DNA from 2 places in the Streptomyces sp. HUAS TT11 genome. Region 1 is predicted to be linked to the other one. Evidence: riboswitches for the same ligand, from Rfam matches in the RefSeq annotation. Region 1 holds a riboswitch; the other holds the start of a gene.

The links. Region 1 has a riboswitch for thiamine pyrophosphate ahead of thiO (glycine oxidase ThiO). Riboswitches for the same ligand answer to the same signal wherever they lie in the genome.
Region 2: it holds a riboswitch for thiamine pyrophosphate, as region 1 does, so the genes downstream of both, ACSHXN_RS07240 (purine-cytosine permease family protein) here and thiO (glycine oxidase ThiO) in region 1, are expected to answer to the same signal.

The regions. Positions count from the first base shown of each region.
Region 1 is NZ_CP196184.1:6,609,624-6,616,792, reverse strand. Features, by position in the region: gene ACSHXN_RS29535 (Rv2175c family DNA-binding protein) at 1-126, opposite strand, end outside; gene ACSHXN_RS29530 (NAD(P)/FAD-dependent oxidoreductase) at 254-1,480, opposite strand; gene ACSHXN_RS29525 (hypothetical protein) at 1,826-2,194, shown strand; TPP riboswitch at 2,206-2,317, shown strand; gene thiO (glycine oxidase ThiO) at 2,316-3,479, shown strand; gene thiS (sulfur carrier protein ThiS) at 3,476-3,676, shown strand; gene ACSHXN_RS29510 (thiazole synthase) at 3,679-4,473, shown strand; gene pknB (Stk1 family PASTA domain-containing Ser/Thr kinase) at 4,590-6,503, shown strand; gene ACSHXN_RS29500 (deoxyribonuclease IV) at 6,538-7,169, shown strand, end outside.
Region 2 is NZ_CP196184.1:1,545,841-1,553,009, forward strand. Features, by position in the region: gene ACSHXN_RS07210 (sulfite exporter TauE/SafE family protein) at 1-742, opposite strand, end outside; gene helR (RNA polymerase recycling motor ATPase HelR) at 1,170-3,317, shown strand; gene ACSHXN_RS07220 (thiolase family protein) at 3,388-4,575, opposite strand; gene ACSHXN_RS07225 (WhiB family transcriptional regulator) at 4,733-4,990, shown strand; partial or broken gene ACSHXN_RS07230 (Dps family protein) at 4,987-5,469, shown strand; partial or broken gene ACSHXN_RS07235 (DUF3140 domain-containing protein) at 5,541-5,777, shown strand; TPP riboswitch at 6,070-6,164, shown strand; gene ACSHXN_RS07240 (purine-cytosine permease family protein) at 6,156-7,169, shown strand, end outside.

The sequences.
Region 1 (7,169 bases):
GATGAGCTGGCCCTCCTTGACCAGCTGCCGTACCCGGGTCACCTCGACGCCGAGCGATTCGGCGATGTCGGGGAGGGTGAGCCAGGCAGGGACGAGAGCATCGATCTTTGCGTCAATCTCGGTCACGGGATCAAGCGTGCCATCCCGGACCGACAGTCGGAAAGCGGGGCGCCTCCACCGGGGGCACGGTTGCCTCCTGCGGTGGATACGGAAGCGCTCTCACCTGGGGCTTCGCAGGGGCCGCCGGACGCGGTCACGCCGTCGCCTCCTTCAGCGGGCGCGACGGGTCGGACAGGAGTCCGGGATCCATCGGGGTGCCCGCCTCGATCAGACGGCGGCCCTGGGCCAGGTCCCGGGGGCGGCCCACGGCCAGGAGACCGACCAGGCGTCCCCCGCGCAGCCAGCAGACCGCCCAGGCCGCGCCCTCGGGGTCGCCGCGCCACACCGTCGTGTCGGCGGCCGCGTGATGGCCCACGTACTGCACGAAACGGCCGAACTGCTCGGACCAGAAGTACGGCACCGGGTCGTACGCCATCGGCGTCTCCCCGATGATGTTCGCGGCCACCGTGCGCGGGCCCTGGAGGGCGTTGTCCCAGTGATGGACCAGCAGACGCTCCTCGTAGCGCCCCGACGGGAAGGATGCGCAGTCGCCGACCGCGTACACGTCGGGCAGCGAGGTACGCAGATGGTCGTCGGCCAGTACCTCGCCGTGGACCCCGAGGGCGATGCCCGACTCGGCGAGCCATCGCGTCGCCGGTCGGGCCCCGATGCCCACGACCACCGCGCCCGCGGGCACCCGCGAACCGTCGTCGAGCACCACGGCCCCCGGCTCGATGCGCTCCACGCGCGCGTGGATGCGCAGCTCGGCGCCGCTGTCCGCGTACCAGGCCGTCATCGGCGCGGCCACGTCCTCGGGCAGCGCCCCGGCGAGCGGCCGGTCGGCGGCCTCCACCACCGTGACCGCGCAGCCCGCCTCGCGCGCGGCGGTGGCGAACTCCGCGCCGATCCAGCCGGCACCCACGACCACGACGTCGTGCTGCTCGGCGAGGACCGGCCGCAGCCGCTCGGCGTCGTCCAGCGTGCGCAGCAGATGCACCCCCGGCACCCCCTCCGTGCCGGGCAGCCGGATCGGCTCCGCGCCGGTCGCGAGGACCAGGACGTCGTACGGCACGGGACCCTCGGTGGTGTCCAGCTCCTGGTCGTCGGGGCGGACGCCGAACACTTCGCAGCCCAGCCGCAACTCGATGTCCAGGGCCTCGAAGTCGACGTCGAAGGCGGAGCCCTCGGCCTTTCCGAGCAGCACGGCCTTGGACAACGGCGGTCTGTCGTACGGCGGATGGGGTTCCGCGCCGATCAGCGTCACCCGGCCCCCGAAGCCCTGTTCCCGCAGGGCGACCGCGGTCTGCACCCCTGCCATGCCCGCGCCCACGACGACCACCCGCCGTGCCGAATCGCTCCGCGCCTGCGTCTGCTCGCTCACTTGATCACCATAGTCTCGTGAAAGCTATCGCCTACCCGCAAAGGCGTTGCGTCATACCCGCGTGACCAGCGCCGTACTGCTCGTCGCCCGCCGTCACCCGGAATCGCCGGCCACCCCCGGACGGCCCACGGACGACCCCGTTCGGGCGTACTGAGCGGGCGCCGGCCTGTCGCTCGTCGATTCGCCGGCCGGAGCCACTTCGCCGCCCTCCCACGCCTGCTCACGGCACGCGGCGACGCCCGGTCAGGGCCCGACGACTCGATCCCCGACCCCGCAGACTGACTCCGGACCAGCCACCTCGGCCCGCGGACGACTGGATACGGGAGACGCCCAACGCCCGGACAAGTGCCGACACGCACCAGTGACGTCAGCCCGAGAACGCCACGGGCCGCCCGCACCGCCGCCCCGGCGACCGCCGTCCTGCTGTACGCCCTCGTGGTCGGCCTGGAAGTCGGCACCCCCGTGCACATCCCTGCGATCCTGGTTGCGCTCCCGCTCGTGGTCGCCCTGGCGTGCGGCCCCCCGATGATCATTGGCTCCGCCGTGGTGGCCGTCGCCACCCGCCGGGCCTTCCTGCCGATCGAACGCGGGCGCATCGACACCATGGCCGGAACCAGCGCGACGGTCCTCGCCATCACGCGGGCGAAGGCCGGTCCTTCGAGCGACGGGGCCGTGTGCGGAGGCTCCCTTACCGAGGCAAAGGGCAGCGGATAGGGTGGCCGACGTAAAGCACTCGCGGGAGCCCGGACGCACCGGGCTGAGAGGGAGGCTGGCGGCCTCCGACCGTACGAACCTGATCCGGGTCATGCCGGCGAAGGGAGGGGGCGTGACGCCCATGTCTCCTGCACCCACATCGGACGTCCTCGTGGTCGGGGGCGGAATCATCGGGCTGGTGACCGCCTGGCGGGCGGCCCGGCACGGGCTCTCCATCACCGTGGTGGATCCCGAGCCCGGCGGTGGTGCCGCCCAGGTGGCCGCCGGGATGCTCGCCGCCGTCACCGAACTGCACTACGGGGAGCAGACGCTGCTCGGCCTCAACCTCGAGTCCGCCCGTCGCTACCCCGACTTCGCCGACGAGCTCGCCGAGGCGTCCGGCCGGGACCTCGGCTACCGCCGGTGCGGCACGCTGGCGGTCGCGCTGGATGCCGACGACCGTGCCCACCTGCGGGAACTGCACGCACTGCAGCAGCGGTCCGGCCTCGCGGCGGAGTGGCTGAACGGACGCGAGTGCCGCCGCCTGGAGCCGATGCTCGCGCCCGGTGTGCGCGGCGGCCTGAGGGTGGACGGAGACCACCAGATCGACCCGCGCCGGCTGGCGGCGGCCCTGGTCGTCGCGTGCGAACGGGCCGGGGTCGTCTTCCACCGGACGTGGGCCGAACGGCTGACGGTGGTGCACGACCGCGCCGCAGGCGTCCGGACCTCCGGCGGGGACGACCTCTCCGCCGGGCAGGTGGTCCTCGCCGCGGGCAGCCTGAGCGGACGGCTCGCGGGTGTCCCGGACGAGGTCCTGCCACCCGTACGGCCGGTGAAGGGCCAGGTGCTGCGGCTGACCGTGCCCGAGCGGTACGCGCCGTTCCTGAGCCGTACCGTGCGTGCCGTCGTCCGCGGCAGCCACGTCTACCTGGTGCCGCGCGAGAACGGGGAGCTGGTCGTCGGCGCCACCAGCGAGGAGCTGGGCTGGGACACGACGGTCACCGCGGGCGGCGTCTACGAACTGCTGCGGGACGCGCACGAGCTGGTCCCCGGCATCACCGAGCTGCCACTCACCGAGACCCGTGCCGGTCTGCGTCCGGGTTCCCCGGACAACGCGCCGCTGCTCGGGCCCACCCGGCTGGACGGCCTGCTGCTGGCCACCGGGCACTATCGCAACGGCGTCCTGCTCACCCCCGTCACCGGCGACGTCATGGCCCACGTCCTGACCACGGGCGAGCTCCCCGACGAAGCCCGCCCCTTCACCCCCACGCGGTTCGCCGCGGCACTCACGGAGCAGCCCGCATGAACATCTCGGTCAACGGCGAGTCCCACCGGATCGCCCCCGACACCGCGCTCGACGCCGTGGTCCGGATCCTGACCACGGCCCCGTCGGGCGTGGCCGCCGCCCTCAACGAAACCGTCGTCCCGCGCACGCAGTGGCCCTCGACGCAGCTCCGCGAGGGGGACCGCGTCGAGATCCTCACCGCCGTCCAAGGAGGCTGACCATGGCCGACGACCCCTTCGTCCTCGGTGGTACGACCTACTCGTCCCGGCTGATCATGGGCACCGGCGGTGCGCCGAGCCTGGATGTGCTCGAGCGGGCGCTGGTGGCGTCCGGCACGCAGCTGACGACGGTCGCCATGCGGCGCGTCGACGCCTCGGTGCACGGCTCGGTGCTCTCCGTGCTCGAGAAGCTGGGCATCCGGGTGCTGCCCAACACCGCGGGGTGCTTCACCGCGGGCGAGGCCGTGCTCACCGCCCGTCTCGCCCGTGAGGCGCTCGGCACGGACCTCGTCAAACTGGAGGTCATCGCCGACGAACGGACCCTGCTGCCCGACCCCATCGAGCTGCTGGACGCCGCCGAGACGCTGGTCGACGACGGTTTCACGGTGCTGCCGTACACCAACGACGACCCCGTCCTCGCCCGGAAGCTGGAGGACGTCGGCTGCTCGGCGATCATGCCGCTCGGCTCGCCGATCGGATCCGGGCTCGGCATCCGCAACCCGCACAACTTCCAGCTGATCGTGGAACACGCGCGTGTGCCGGTCGTCCTGGACGCGGGAGCGGGCACGGCGTCGGACGTGGCGCTCGCGATGGAGCTGGGGTGCGCGGGTGTGATGCTCGCCTCGGCGGTCACCCGGGCCCAGGAACCGGTGCTGATGGCGGAGGCGATGCGGCATGCGGTGGACGCGGGCCGGCTCGCGCTCAGGGCGGGCCGCATCCCCCGCCGGCACTTCGCTCAGGCGTCGTCCCCCACGGAGGGCGTCGCCCGTCTGGACCCGGAGCGGCCTGCCTTCTGAAGACCGGCGGCCGCGGCCCCGTACGGGTGCGGTGCGCGTCACAGGTCGGCTGCAGTCGCACCCCGGCTCGGCCGTAACTGCCGGGCGGGTCGTTATGCCCTCGTAGACTCACCTGCGTGGATACGACCCTTCAGGACCCTCTCGTCGGGCATGTGCTCGACGGCCGCTACCGCATCGACGCCCGTATCGCGGTCGGCGGGATGGCCACGGTCTACCGGGCCGTGGACACCCGCCTCGACCGCGTCCTGGCGCTGAAGGTGATGCATCCGGCGCTGGCGGCCGACGGCTCGTTCGTCGAGCGCTTCATACGCGAGGCCAAGTCGGTCGCGCGCCTCGCGCACCCGAACGTGGTCCAGGTCTTCGACCAGGGCTCCGACGGGTCCTATGTCTACCTGGCCATGGAGTACGTCGCCGGCTGCACCCTGCGCGACGTGCTGCGCGAGCGCGGCGCGCTGCAACCGCGCGCCGCCCTGGACATCCTCGAGCCGGTGCTCGCCGCCCTGGGCGCCGCCCACCGCGCCGGCTTCGTGCATCGCGACATGAAGCCGGAGAACGTCCTCATAGGGGACGACGGCCGGGTCAAGGTGGCCGACTTCGGCCTTGTACGGGCCGTGAACACCGTCACCAGCACGACGGGCGCCGTCCTCGGCACGGTCTCCTACCTGGCCCCGGAGCAGATCGAGCACGGCACGGCCGACCCCCGGGTCGACGTGTACGCGTGCGGAGTCGTCCTCTACGAAATGCTCACCGGCGGCAAGCCCCACTACGGGGACTCCCCCGCCCAGGTGCTCTACCAGCACCTCAACGAGGACGTGCCGCCGCCGTCGGCCGCCGTTCCCGGTCTGTCCGTCGAACTCGACGATCTGGTCGCCTCGGCGACCGCGCGCGACCCCCGGCTGCGACCGGGCGATGCGGTGTCCCTGCTCGGACAGGTCCGCGAGGCGCGCGGCGCGCTCACCGCCGAACAGCTGGAGGCGGTGCCTCCGCAGGCGATCACTCAGGAGCACGACAACGCCCAGGACCGCACGAGCGTCGTCCCGCGCACTCCCGTCGCCCCGGTCGGTGAGGGCCCGACGGCGGTGATCAACCGCACGAGCCGGCTCGAGATGCCTGCGCCCGGGCCACCCGCCGCCCGCCGCGGACGCCCCCGGCGCGGGGTGTTCGCGCTCGTTCTCGCCGTGCTGGTGCTGTTCGGTGTGGGCACCGGCGTCTGGTACATCAACTCCGGTCAGTTCACCAAGGTCCCCCCGCTGCTGGCGAAGACCGAGGCCGAGGCCCGGGACCGGCTCGGGCAGGCGGGGCTCGAGGTCAAGCAGGTCAAGCACGCCTACAGCGACACGGTCGCGCGCGGCACGGTGATCAGCAGCGACCCGACGACGGGCGCGCGGATCCGCTCCCACGACTCCGTCACGCTGACCGTCTCGGACGGCCCGGAGACGGTCGAGGTACCCGATCTGAAGGGCGTCCGGCTGGAGAAGGCGCAGGACCGGCTCGAGCAGCACGGGCTCGTCGCGGGCATGGTCACCCGCGCCTTCAGCGAGGACGTGCCCGAGGGCTTCGTGATCGGCACGGATCCGGAGGCGGGCACGGAACGCCACGGCGGCTCGGCGATCGCGCTCACCGTGAGCAAGGGCAGCCCCGTGGAGGTTCCCGACGTCACGGGCAGCTCCCTCGACGACGCCACCGCGGAACTGCGCGACGCGGGCCTGGAAGTGAAGATCGCGGACACCCGGATCATGTCGGAGTTCGAGGCCGGTCAGATCGCCGAGCAGTCGCCGGGCGCGGGCAAGGAGGCCGGCGAGGGCGACACCGTCACGCTGACGATCTCCAAGGGCCGCGAGCAGGTGGAGGTCCCGGACGTGGTGGGTGACGGCGTCGACGACGCGAGGAGGACCCTGGAGGGAGCGGGCTTCCGGGTCGAGGAGGACCGGGGGCTGCTGGGCCTGTTCGGCGAGACGGTCAAGAGCCAGTCCGTCGAGGGCGGCGACAAGGCGCCCAAGGGGTCGACGATCACGATCAAGATCCGCTGACGGAGCGCCACGGGACGCATGACACCCTTGAAGGGTGAGAACTCAGCAGTCCCGTGGCCCGTTCGGCACGTCCGGTGCCGCCCGCAATCCCATCGGCGGACATGTCCCCGTCGCCGGCGGTCTGAACTCGGTCGGGCTGGCCTACGCGCGTGACCTCGGGGCCGAGACCGTCCAGGTCTTCGTCGCCAATCCGCGGGGCTGGGCGACGCCCGCCGGCAATCCGCGGCAGGACGAGGAGTTCCGTGCCGCGTGCGCCGCCGGGTCGATCCCGGCGTACGTCCACGCGCCGTACCTGATCAACTTCGGCTCGCACACCGAGGCGACGGCCGAGAGGTCCGTCGCGTCCCTGCGGCACTCGCTGCGCCGGGGCCGGGAGATAGGGGCGCTGGGCGTCGTCGTGCACACGGGCAGCGCGACGGGCGGCCGGGACCGGGCCGTCGCCCTCGCCCAGGTGCGCGAGCGCCTGCTCCCCCTGCTGGACGAGCTGACGCACGACGACGATCCCTTCCTTCTGCTGGAGTCGACCGCGGGCCAGGGCGCCTCCCTGTGCTCGCGCACCTGGGACTTCGGGCCGTACTTCGAGGCCCTCGACGCGCACCCCAAGCTGGGCGTGTGCCTCGACACCTGCCATGTCTTCGCGGCCGGGCACGATCTGACCGGGCCGCA
Region 2 (7,169 bases), 5.1 Mb from region 1:
CCGTCGCCGCGATCACCAGTTGCTCGAACAGCCGCTGATTGATCCGGTTCACCGCCCACTTCCCGAGGAACGCGCCCGGCACCACGAACAGCGCGAGCGCCGCGTCCAGCAGCAGTGAACGGCCGTCGATCAACCCGAGACCGGCGCTGAAGGGCACCTTGGAGACGTTGACGATCAGGAAGAAGAAGGCCGAGGTGCCGAGGAAGCCGAGCTTGCGGAATCCGGCGGAAAGGAGATACATCGACATCACGGGACCGCCCGCGTTCGCCACCATCGTGGTGAAGCCCCCGAGGACGCCGTAGGAACGCGCCTTGGCACGGCCGGCCCGTGTGGTCACCGCGTCCGGTTCCACGTCCTGCTCGGAGCGCCGGCGCCGCCACATGGTCACCGCCGCCATCAGCAACAGGATCGCGCCGATCGACGTCCGTACGACCGCGTCGTCGGCCCACACCAGGAACAGGGTGCCGAGCACGACGCCCGCGGCGACCGCCGGGAACAGCCGCCACAGAGTGGGCCAGTGGGCGTGTCGCCGATAGGTCAGGACGGCGAGGACATCGCCGACGATCAGGACGGGCAGCAGCACGCCGGTGGAGGCGCGGGCGGGCAGGACGGCGGCGAAGACGGCCAGGCTGACGGTGTTGGCGCCGCTCACGGCGGTCTTGGAGAAGCCGACGAGCAACGCCGCGAAGGCCAGCGCGGCGAACCCCCACAGGGATATGTCCCAGAGCGTCATCGTGTTCATGCGGTGACCGATGCTATGCCCACGCATCTCGCCGCGTCACGGGTGTCTCGCCTGGTGATCCGCGCCTTGATGGTCCGCGGCCCGCGTTCCCGCAGGACCGGGGCCTGTTGGCGCCTCGCGAGAGTCCGGCCGCCCACCGGGGCCGATCGATGCGGAGGTGAGCACGCACCCCTCGCCACTCTCAACGTATAGCGCACCGGGGGGCTTGCGGCAAGGCCCGGTCGGTGCCGCACAATCGCACACCGACGCCGGAACTTGCGGAAATGGGAGATTCACGAAGTGCATTTGCTTTTGTCGGTTCATGGGGCGTGCCGTGACGTTGTACCGGCGGGGTGCCGCATGCCGCCGTCGCGGGTGCTCTGCCAGGGGCCGCGGGTGTGCGCGGCGCCGGACTCTGCGGACGCGAACCCGGATCGGAGCCGCTGACATGAACTTCCTGACCACCAGCACGTTCGACCTGCCCGATCGCCTCGCCGCGAAGGCCGACCCGTTGCTGATCGCCGATGACGAGCGGCACTTCGCGGCGATCGCGGAAACTCTGGAACAGACGATCTCCGAACTGTCCGACCGCCTCGACACCGCACTCAAGTCGCCCGGTGGCATCGGGCGGCAGGCGATGGACCGGGACGCGGAGGTCCACCGGCTGACCGCCCGTCTGCGCGCCCTGCGTCGCTTCGGTCTGGACCTGTGCCTCGGCCGCATCGTGGACGCGGACAGCCCGGAGCCCCTGTACGTCGGGCGACTGGGCCTGACGGACAGCACGGGGCGCCGGCTGCTGATCGACTGGCGTTCACCGGCGGCCGAGCCGTTCTTCGCGGCGACCCACGCCCATCCGATGGGTCTGGCGAGCCGCCGCAGGTATCGCTGGACCCGCGGACGGATCAGCGACTACTGGGACGAGGTGTTCACCGCCGACGGGCTGGAGCGGCGCGCCGCTCTCGACGACCAGTCCGCCTTCATCGCCGAGCTGGGCGGCAGCCGCTCGGACCGGATGCGGGACGTGCTCGCCACCATCCAGGCCGACCAGGACGCCGTCATCCGGGCGGCCTCCCCCGGCGCCCTCGTCGTCGACGGCGGTCCCGGCACGGGAAAGACCGTGGTCGCACTGCACCGCTCCGCCTACCTCCTCTACTCCGATCCCCGCATCGACCACCGTCGGGGCGGCGTGCTGTTCGTCGGCCCGCACCAGCCGTACCTGGCCTACGTCTCCGACGTCCTGCCGAGCCTCGGCGAGGACGGGGTGCGGACCTGCACCCTGCGGGACCTGGTCGCCGAGGGGGCCGGAGCGATGATCGAGACCGACCCGGCCGTCGCCCGGCTGAAGTCGTCCGCGAGCATGGTGAAGGCCGTCGAGACGGCCGTGCGGTTCTACGAGTCGCCGCCCACCGGCGCAATGTCGGTGACGACTGCCTGGGGCGACGTTCGGCTGAGTGCGGACGACTGGGCCGAGGCGTTCGAGGCGCCCGACCCCGGTACTCCGCACAACGAGGCGCGCGACCAGATCTGGGAGGCTCTGCTCACCGCACTCCGGGACAAGCACGACGGCGACATCTCGCCCGATCTGTTCCGAAGGGCGCTGCAACGTGACGCGGAACTGGTCGGGGCGCTCAACCGCGCATGGCCGCTGCTCGAAGCCGCCGACCTCGTCGGAGACCTGTGGTCGGTACCCGCCTATCTGCGGCTGTGCGCGCCCTGGTTGAGCCCCGACGACGTCCGCGGACTGCAGCGCACGGAGCCCCAGGCCTGGACGGTGTCCGACCTGCCGCTGCTGGACGCCGCCCGGCAGCGACTCGGCGACCCGGAGGCGTCGAGGCGCAGGCGCCGGCGCAACGCGTCCGTCGCCGCCGAACGCGAGCGCATGGCCGCGGTCATCGACAACGTGCTCGCGGCCGACGAGGACGGCGAGGGCGCGGTGACGATGCTGCGCGGACGGGATCTGCAGGACAGTCTGATCGACGAGGCCGCGCTGCCCGGGACCGCGCAGGAACCGCTGGCCGGCCCGTTCGCGCACATCGTCGTGGACGAGGCGCAGGAACTGACCGACGCGGAGTGGCAGATGCTGCTGCTGCGCTGCCCGTCCCGGAGTTTCACCATCGTCGGGGACCGCGCCCAGGCCCGGCACGGGTTCACCGAGTCCTGGCGTGAGCGGCTCGAGCGGATCGGGCTCGGCCGGATCGATGTGGCGTCCCTGAGCATCAACTACCGCACGCCGAAGGAGGTCATGGCGGAGGCCGAGCCGGCCGTCCGGGCCGTGCTCCCGGACGCCAATGTGCCGACGTCCGTACGCAGCACCGGGATCCCCGTCGTCCACGGCCGCGTCGCGGACCGGGACTCGATCCTCGGCACCTGGCTCGACGGGCATGCCGACGGGGTCGCCTGTGTCATCGGCGACCCCACGTTCCGGGCGACGCCCCGCGTACGGTCGCTGACGCCGGAGTTGGCGAAGGGGCTCGAGTTCGACCTGGTCGTCCTCGTCGACCCGGAGGCCTTCGGCACGGGTGTGGAGGGGGCGGTCGACCGCTATGTCGCGATGACCCGGGCGACCCAGCAGCTCGTCGTGCTCACGAGCTCCTGACGCCGGCCGGGCCGGGTTCCGGCGGCCGGCCACCAGCCGGCCGCGTCACCGACCCGTCCGACGACAGACCCTAGTCGCGCTCGACGAGCACCGTGCTGCCCTGGCCGACCCCCACGCACATGGTGGCGAGGCCGCGGGCGGCACCGGTGCGCCGCATGCGGTGCAGCAGGGTGGTCAGGATGCGGGCGCCCGAGCAGCCGAGCGGATGACCGAGGGCGATGGCGCCGCCGGTGGGGTTGACCAGGTCCGGGTCGATCCCGAGGCGGTCCACGCAGGCGAGGGCCTGGGCCGCGAACGCCTCGTTGAACTCGGCCTCCTGGATGTCGCCGATCGTCCAGCCGACGCGTGCGAGCGCCTTCTCGGTCGCCGGGACGGGACCGATGCCCATGACGTCCGGGTGGACACCGGCCGAGGCCCCCGCGACATAGCGGCCGAGGGACTGCAGGCCGAGCTCGTTCAATGCCTCCTCGCTGACGAGAAGGAGCCCGGCCGCACCGTCGTTCATGGGCGAGGCGTTGCCCGCCGTGACGGTGCCGCCCTCACGGAACACCGGCTTGAGACGGGCGAGTTTCTCGTACGACGTGTCCTCGCGCACACCTTCGTCGGTCGTGACGGCGACACCGTCCGCCCTGGTCACGGGGAGCAGTTCGGCGTCGAAGTACCCGTTCTTGCGGGCGTCGGCGGCCCGCCGGTGGCTGCGCAGGGCGAAGTCGTCCTGGCGCTCGCGGCCGATTCCGTACCGCTCGGCGACCTCCTCGGCGGTCTCGCCCATGGACAGCAGGCCGTGGAGGTCCTTCATCGCCGGGTTGACCAGACGCCAGCCGAGGCGGGTGTCCACGGTCTCCATGCGGTGCGGCAGGGCCTCGTCGGGGCGGGGCAGCACGAACGGGGCGCGGCTCATGGACTCCGAGCCGCCCGCCAGCACGATGTCGGCCTCGCCCGCGGCGACGGTGCGGGCGGCCGTGGTGACCGCCTCCAGGCCGGAGGCGCACAGCCGGTTGACCGTCGCGCCCGGCACGGACTCGGGCAGGCCCGCGAGGAGCGCGGCCATCCGGGCGACGTTGCGGTTGTCCTCGCCCGCCTGGTTCGCGGCGCCCCAGTAGACGTCGTCGATGCGCGCCGGGTCGAGGGCGGGCACGTCGGCCATCAGACCGCGGATCACTGTCGCCGCGAGGTCGTCGGGCCGCACGGAGGACAGAGCGCCACGCAGTCTGCCGATGGGAGTACGGCGGGCTGCAGCGAAGTGGACGGTACGCACGACGGGACTCCTGAGCACCCTCGACGAGTAATTAGCACTGCTAGTTTTTGACTATAGAGCGCGGGGCCGCCACTGGGAAGATCCATCCCCCCGGTATCCCCGGAACGCCCGCTTCCCACCGGGTTTCACCCCCTGCCTCTCGGGCACCCGGGCGCCCATGGAGTGGTTGCGACACGCGGCATGTGTGGAGGAGGACCCCGACTTGTTCTTCCCGGTCGGCACAACGGGACCGGCTCTGGTGGAGGCCGCCGCCGCGAAGCGTGTGTGCCGACGCTGTCCGGTGGCCGGCGATTGCCTCGAGTGGGCACTGGACACCGGGCAGACGGCGGGCGTCTGGGGAGGCACCGACGAGAGGGAACGCGCCGCGCTGCTCCGGTCCAGAAACCGGCCCGTGACAAGGAGAAGCGCACGATGACCGTGGTGCACAGCACCCTGCCCGAACCCGCACGTGCCGTCGCCGGGGAAGCCCTGCAGGAAACCCTGGTCGACCTGGTCGGGCCCTCCCTCATGGCGAAGCAGGCCCACTGGAACATCGTCGGACCGAGGTTCCGTTCGATCCACCTCCAGCTCGACGAGGTGGTGGCCACGGCGCGCTCCTGCTCGGACACCATGGCCGAACGCGCGGCCGCGCTCGGCGTCCCGCCGGACGGCAGGCCGGAGACCGTCGGCTCCGCCTAAGGCCTGCCGGGCGCGAAGGACGGCCGGCTGCGCGACACCGACGTCGTCCGGTTGATGGTCGAGTCGCCCGGGACGGCGATCGGACGCCTGCGCACCCGGATCGACGTGACCGGCGAACCGGACCCGGTCACCCAGGACCTGCTGATCGGGCTCACCGCGGAGCTGGAGAAGCAGCACTGGATGTTCGAGGCGGAGAACCGGCCGCGGGAGGACTGAGCGGACGGCACACCTACGGACACGAGCACGTACGGAGCGGACGGTGCCCGCGAGGGCGAGAGGAGTTCACGATGGCCGACGCCCTGGAGACGGACGCGCTGTGGGACGAGTTCCAGCGGGTGGTGAACATGACGTCCCAGGAACTCGCGGCCTGGCTGCGGGTCCAGGACGCCGACCGGGGAACGGGCACTCCCGGCCGGGCGGACGGCCCCACCGGCCCCCGCGTCGTCGCCATCCTGCAGAAGCGGCGCATGGACCTCACCGACGACGACATCCGGGTCATGCGCGAGGTGGTGGACCAGGTGACGCTCGAGCAGAACAGGTAGAGGGCTCGGCGACCGTCGCGGCGAAGGCCGCCGTGCCCCACCGGGACATCGGTCCGGGGACGCGGGCGAAACCCGCCGCGAACACCGAACCCGGCGCCCCGGCCCGGGCGTTGCCGGGGGCCGCTCGTCAGGTACGCGGTCCGGACCGTCCCGGGGCACGCCGCACGGGCGGGCCGCGGCGGCGTCACGCAGCGAGGCTCCGACCGGCCGCCACCGCATCCGGTGGCGGCCCTTCTGTATGGCACATCCGGCGGCTCGGGTTAGTCTTGCCGCCGTACCGGACACGGGGTGCCCCACCTGCGGGCTGAGATCACACCCGTTGAACCTGAACCAGTTCGTACTGGCGGAGGGATGTCTTTCATGCCATTGGCGCATGTCTCCGGCGGGCTGCCCGCCGACGGCCGGCGGACCGTCTTCGACGGGCGGATGCCCACCGCTCCCGGCGATCTCAGGGTCGAGGGACACGGCATCGAACCGGTCCCCGAGAGCAATCGCTACGGCGGCGCGGGCCGGCTGTTCACGGTGTGGTTCGCCCCCAATCTGACCATGACGGGTGTCTTCACGGGCACCATCGGCATCACGCTCGGCCTCGACTTCACCACGGCACTCCTCGCCGTCGTACTGGGCACGGTGCTCGGTGCAGTCCCCACGGCCTACCTCGGCACCTGGGGAAGCCGCACCGGTGCGGGCCAGCTCCCGCTCGCCCGGCTCGCGTTCGGACGCGCGGTGGTGCTGCCGGGAGCCCTGCAGTGGCTGTCCTCGGTCGCCTGGGACGCACTGATCGGCCTGTTCGGCGGGGACGCGCTTGCACGCCTGTGCGGCTGGCCGTTCTGGCTCGGGGTGCTGGTCATGATGCTGGGGCAGGGTGCGCTCGGGGTGCTCGGCTACGAGGCGATCCACCGTCTTCAGATCGTCATGACCTTCGTCCTCGCGGCCGCCTTCGCACTGATCGCCGTACGGATGCCGTCGGGCGTCCACCCCGCCCTGTCGGGCAGTGCACACGGTGCGGACCGGGCGGGCGCGTTCGTACTGACCAGCACCATCGCCCTGAGTCTGACCCTGTCCTGGGCCCCGTACGCCAGCGACTTCAGCCGATATCTGCCGCGCACCACGTCCCGGACCCGGATGTTCTGGTACACGCTGCTCGGTCTGGTCGTGTCGTTCATGGCCGTGCAGGTCCTCGGTCTGTGGGGCGCCTCGGCGCTCACCGACCAGACGGCCGCCGGGGTGGAGCAGTTGCTCGGCGGAGGCGCGCCGGGCGCGTTCGGACTGCTCGCGGTGGCGCTGGCGGCCCTGTGCAGCAACGCCATGAACGACTACAGCGGCTCACTGGCACTGCAGACCATCGGCCTGCGCATACCGCGCCCGGTGGCG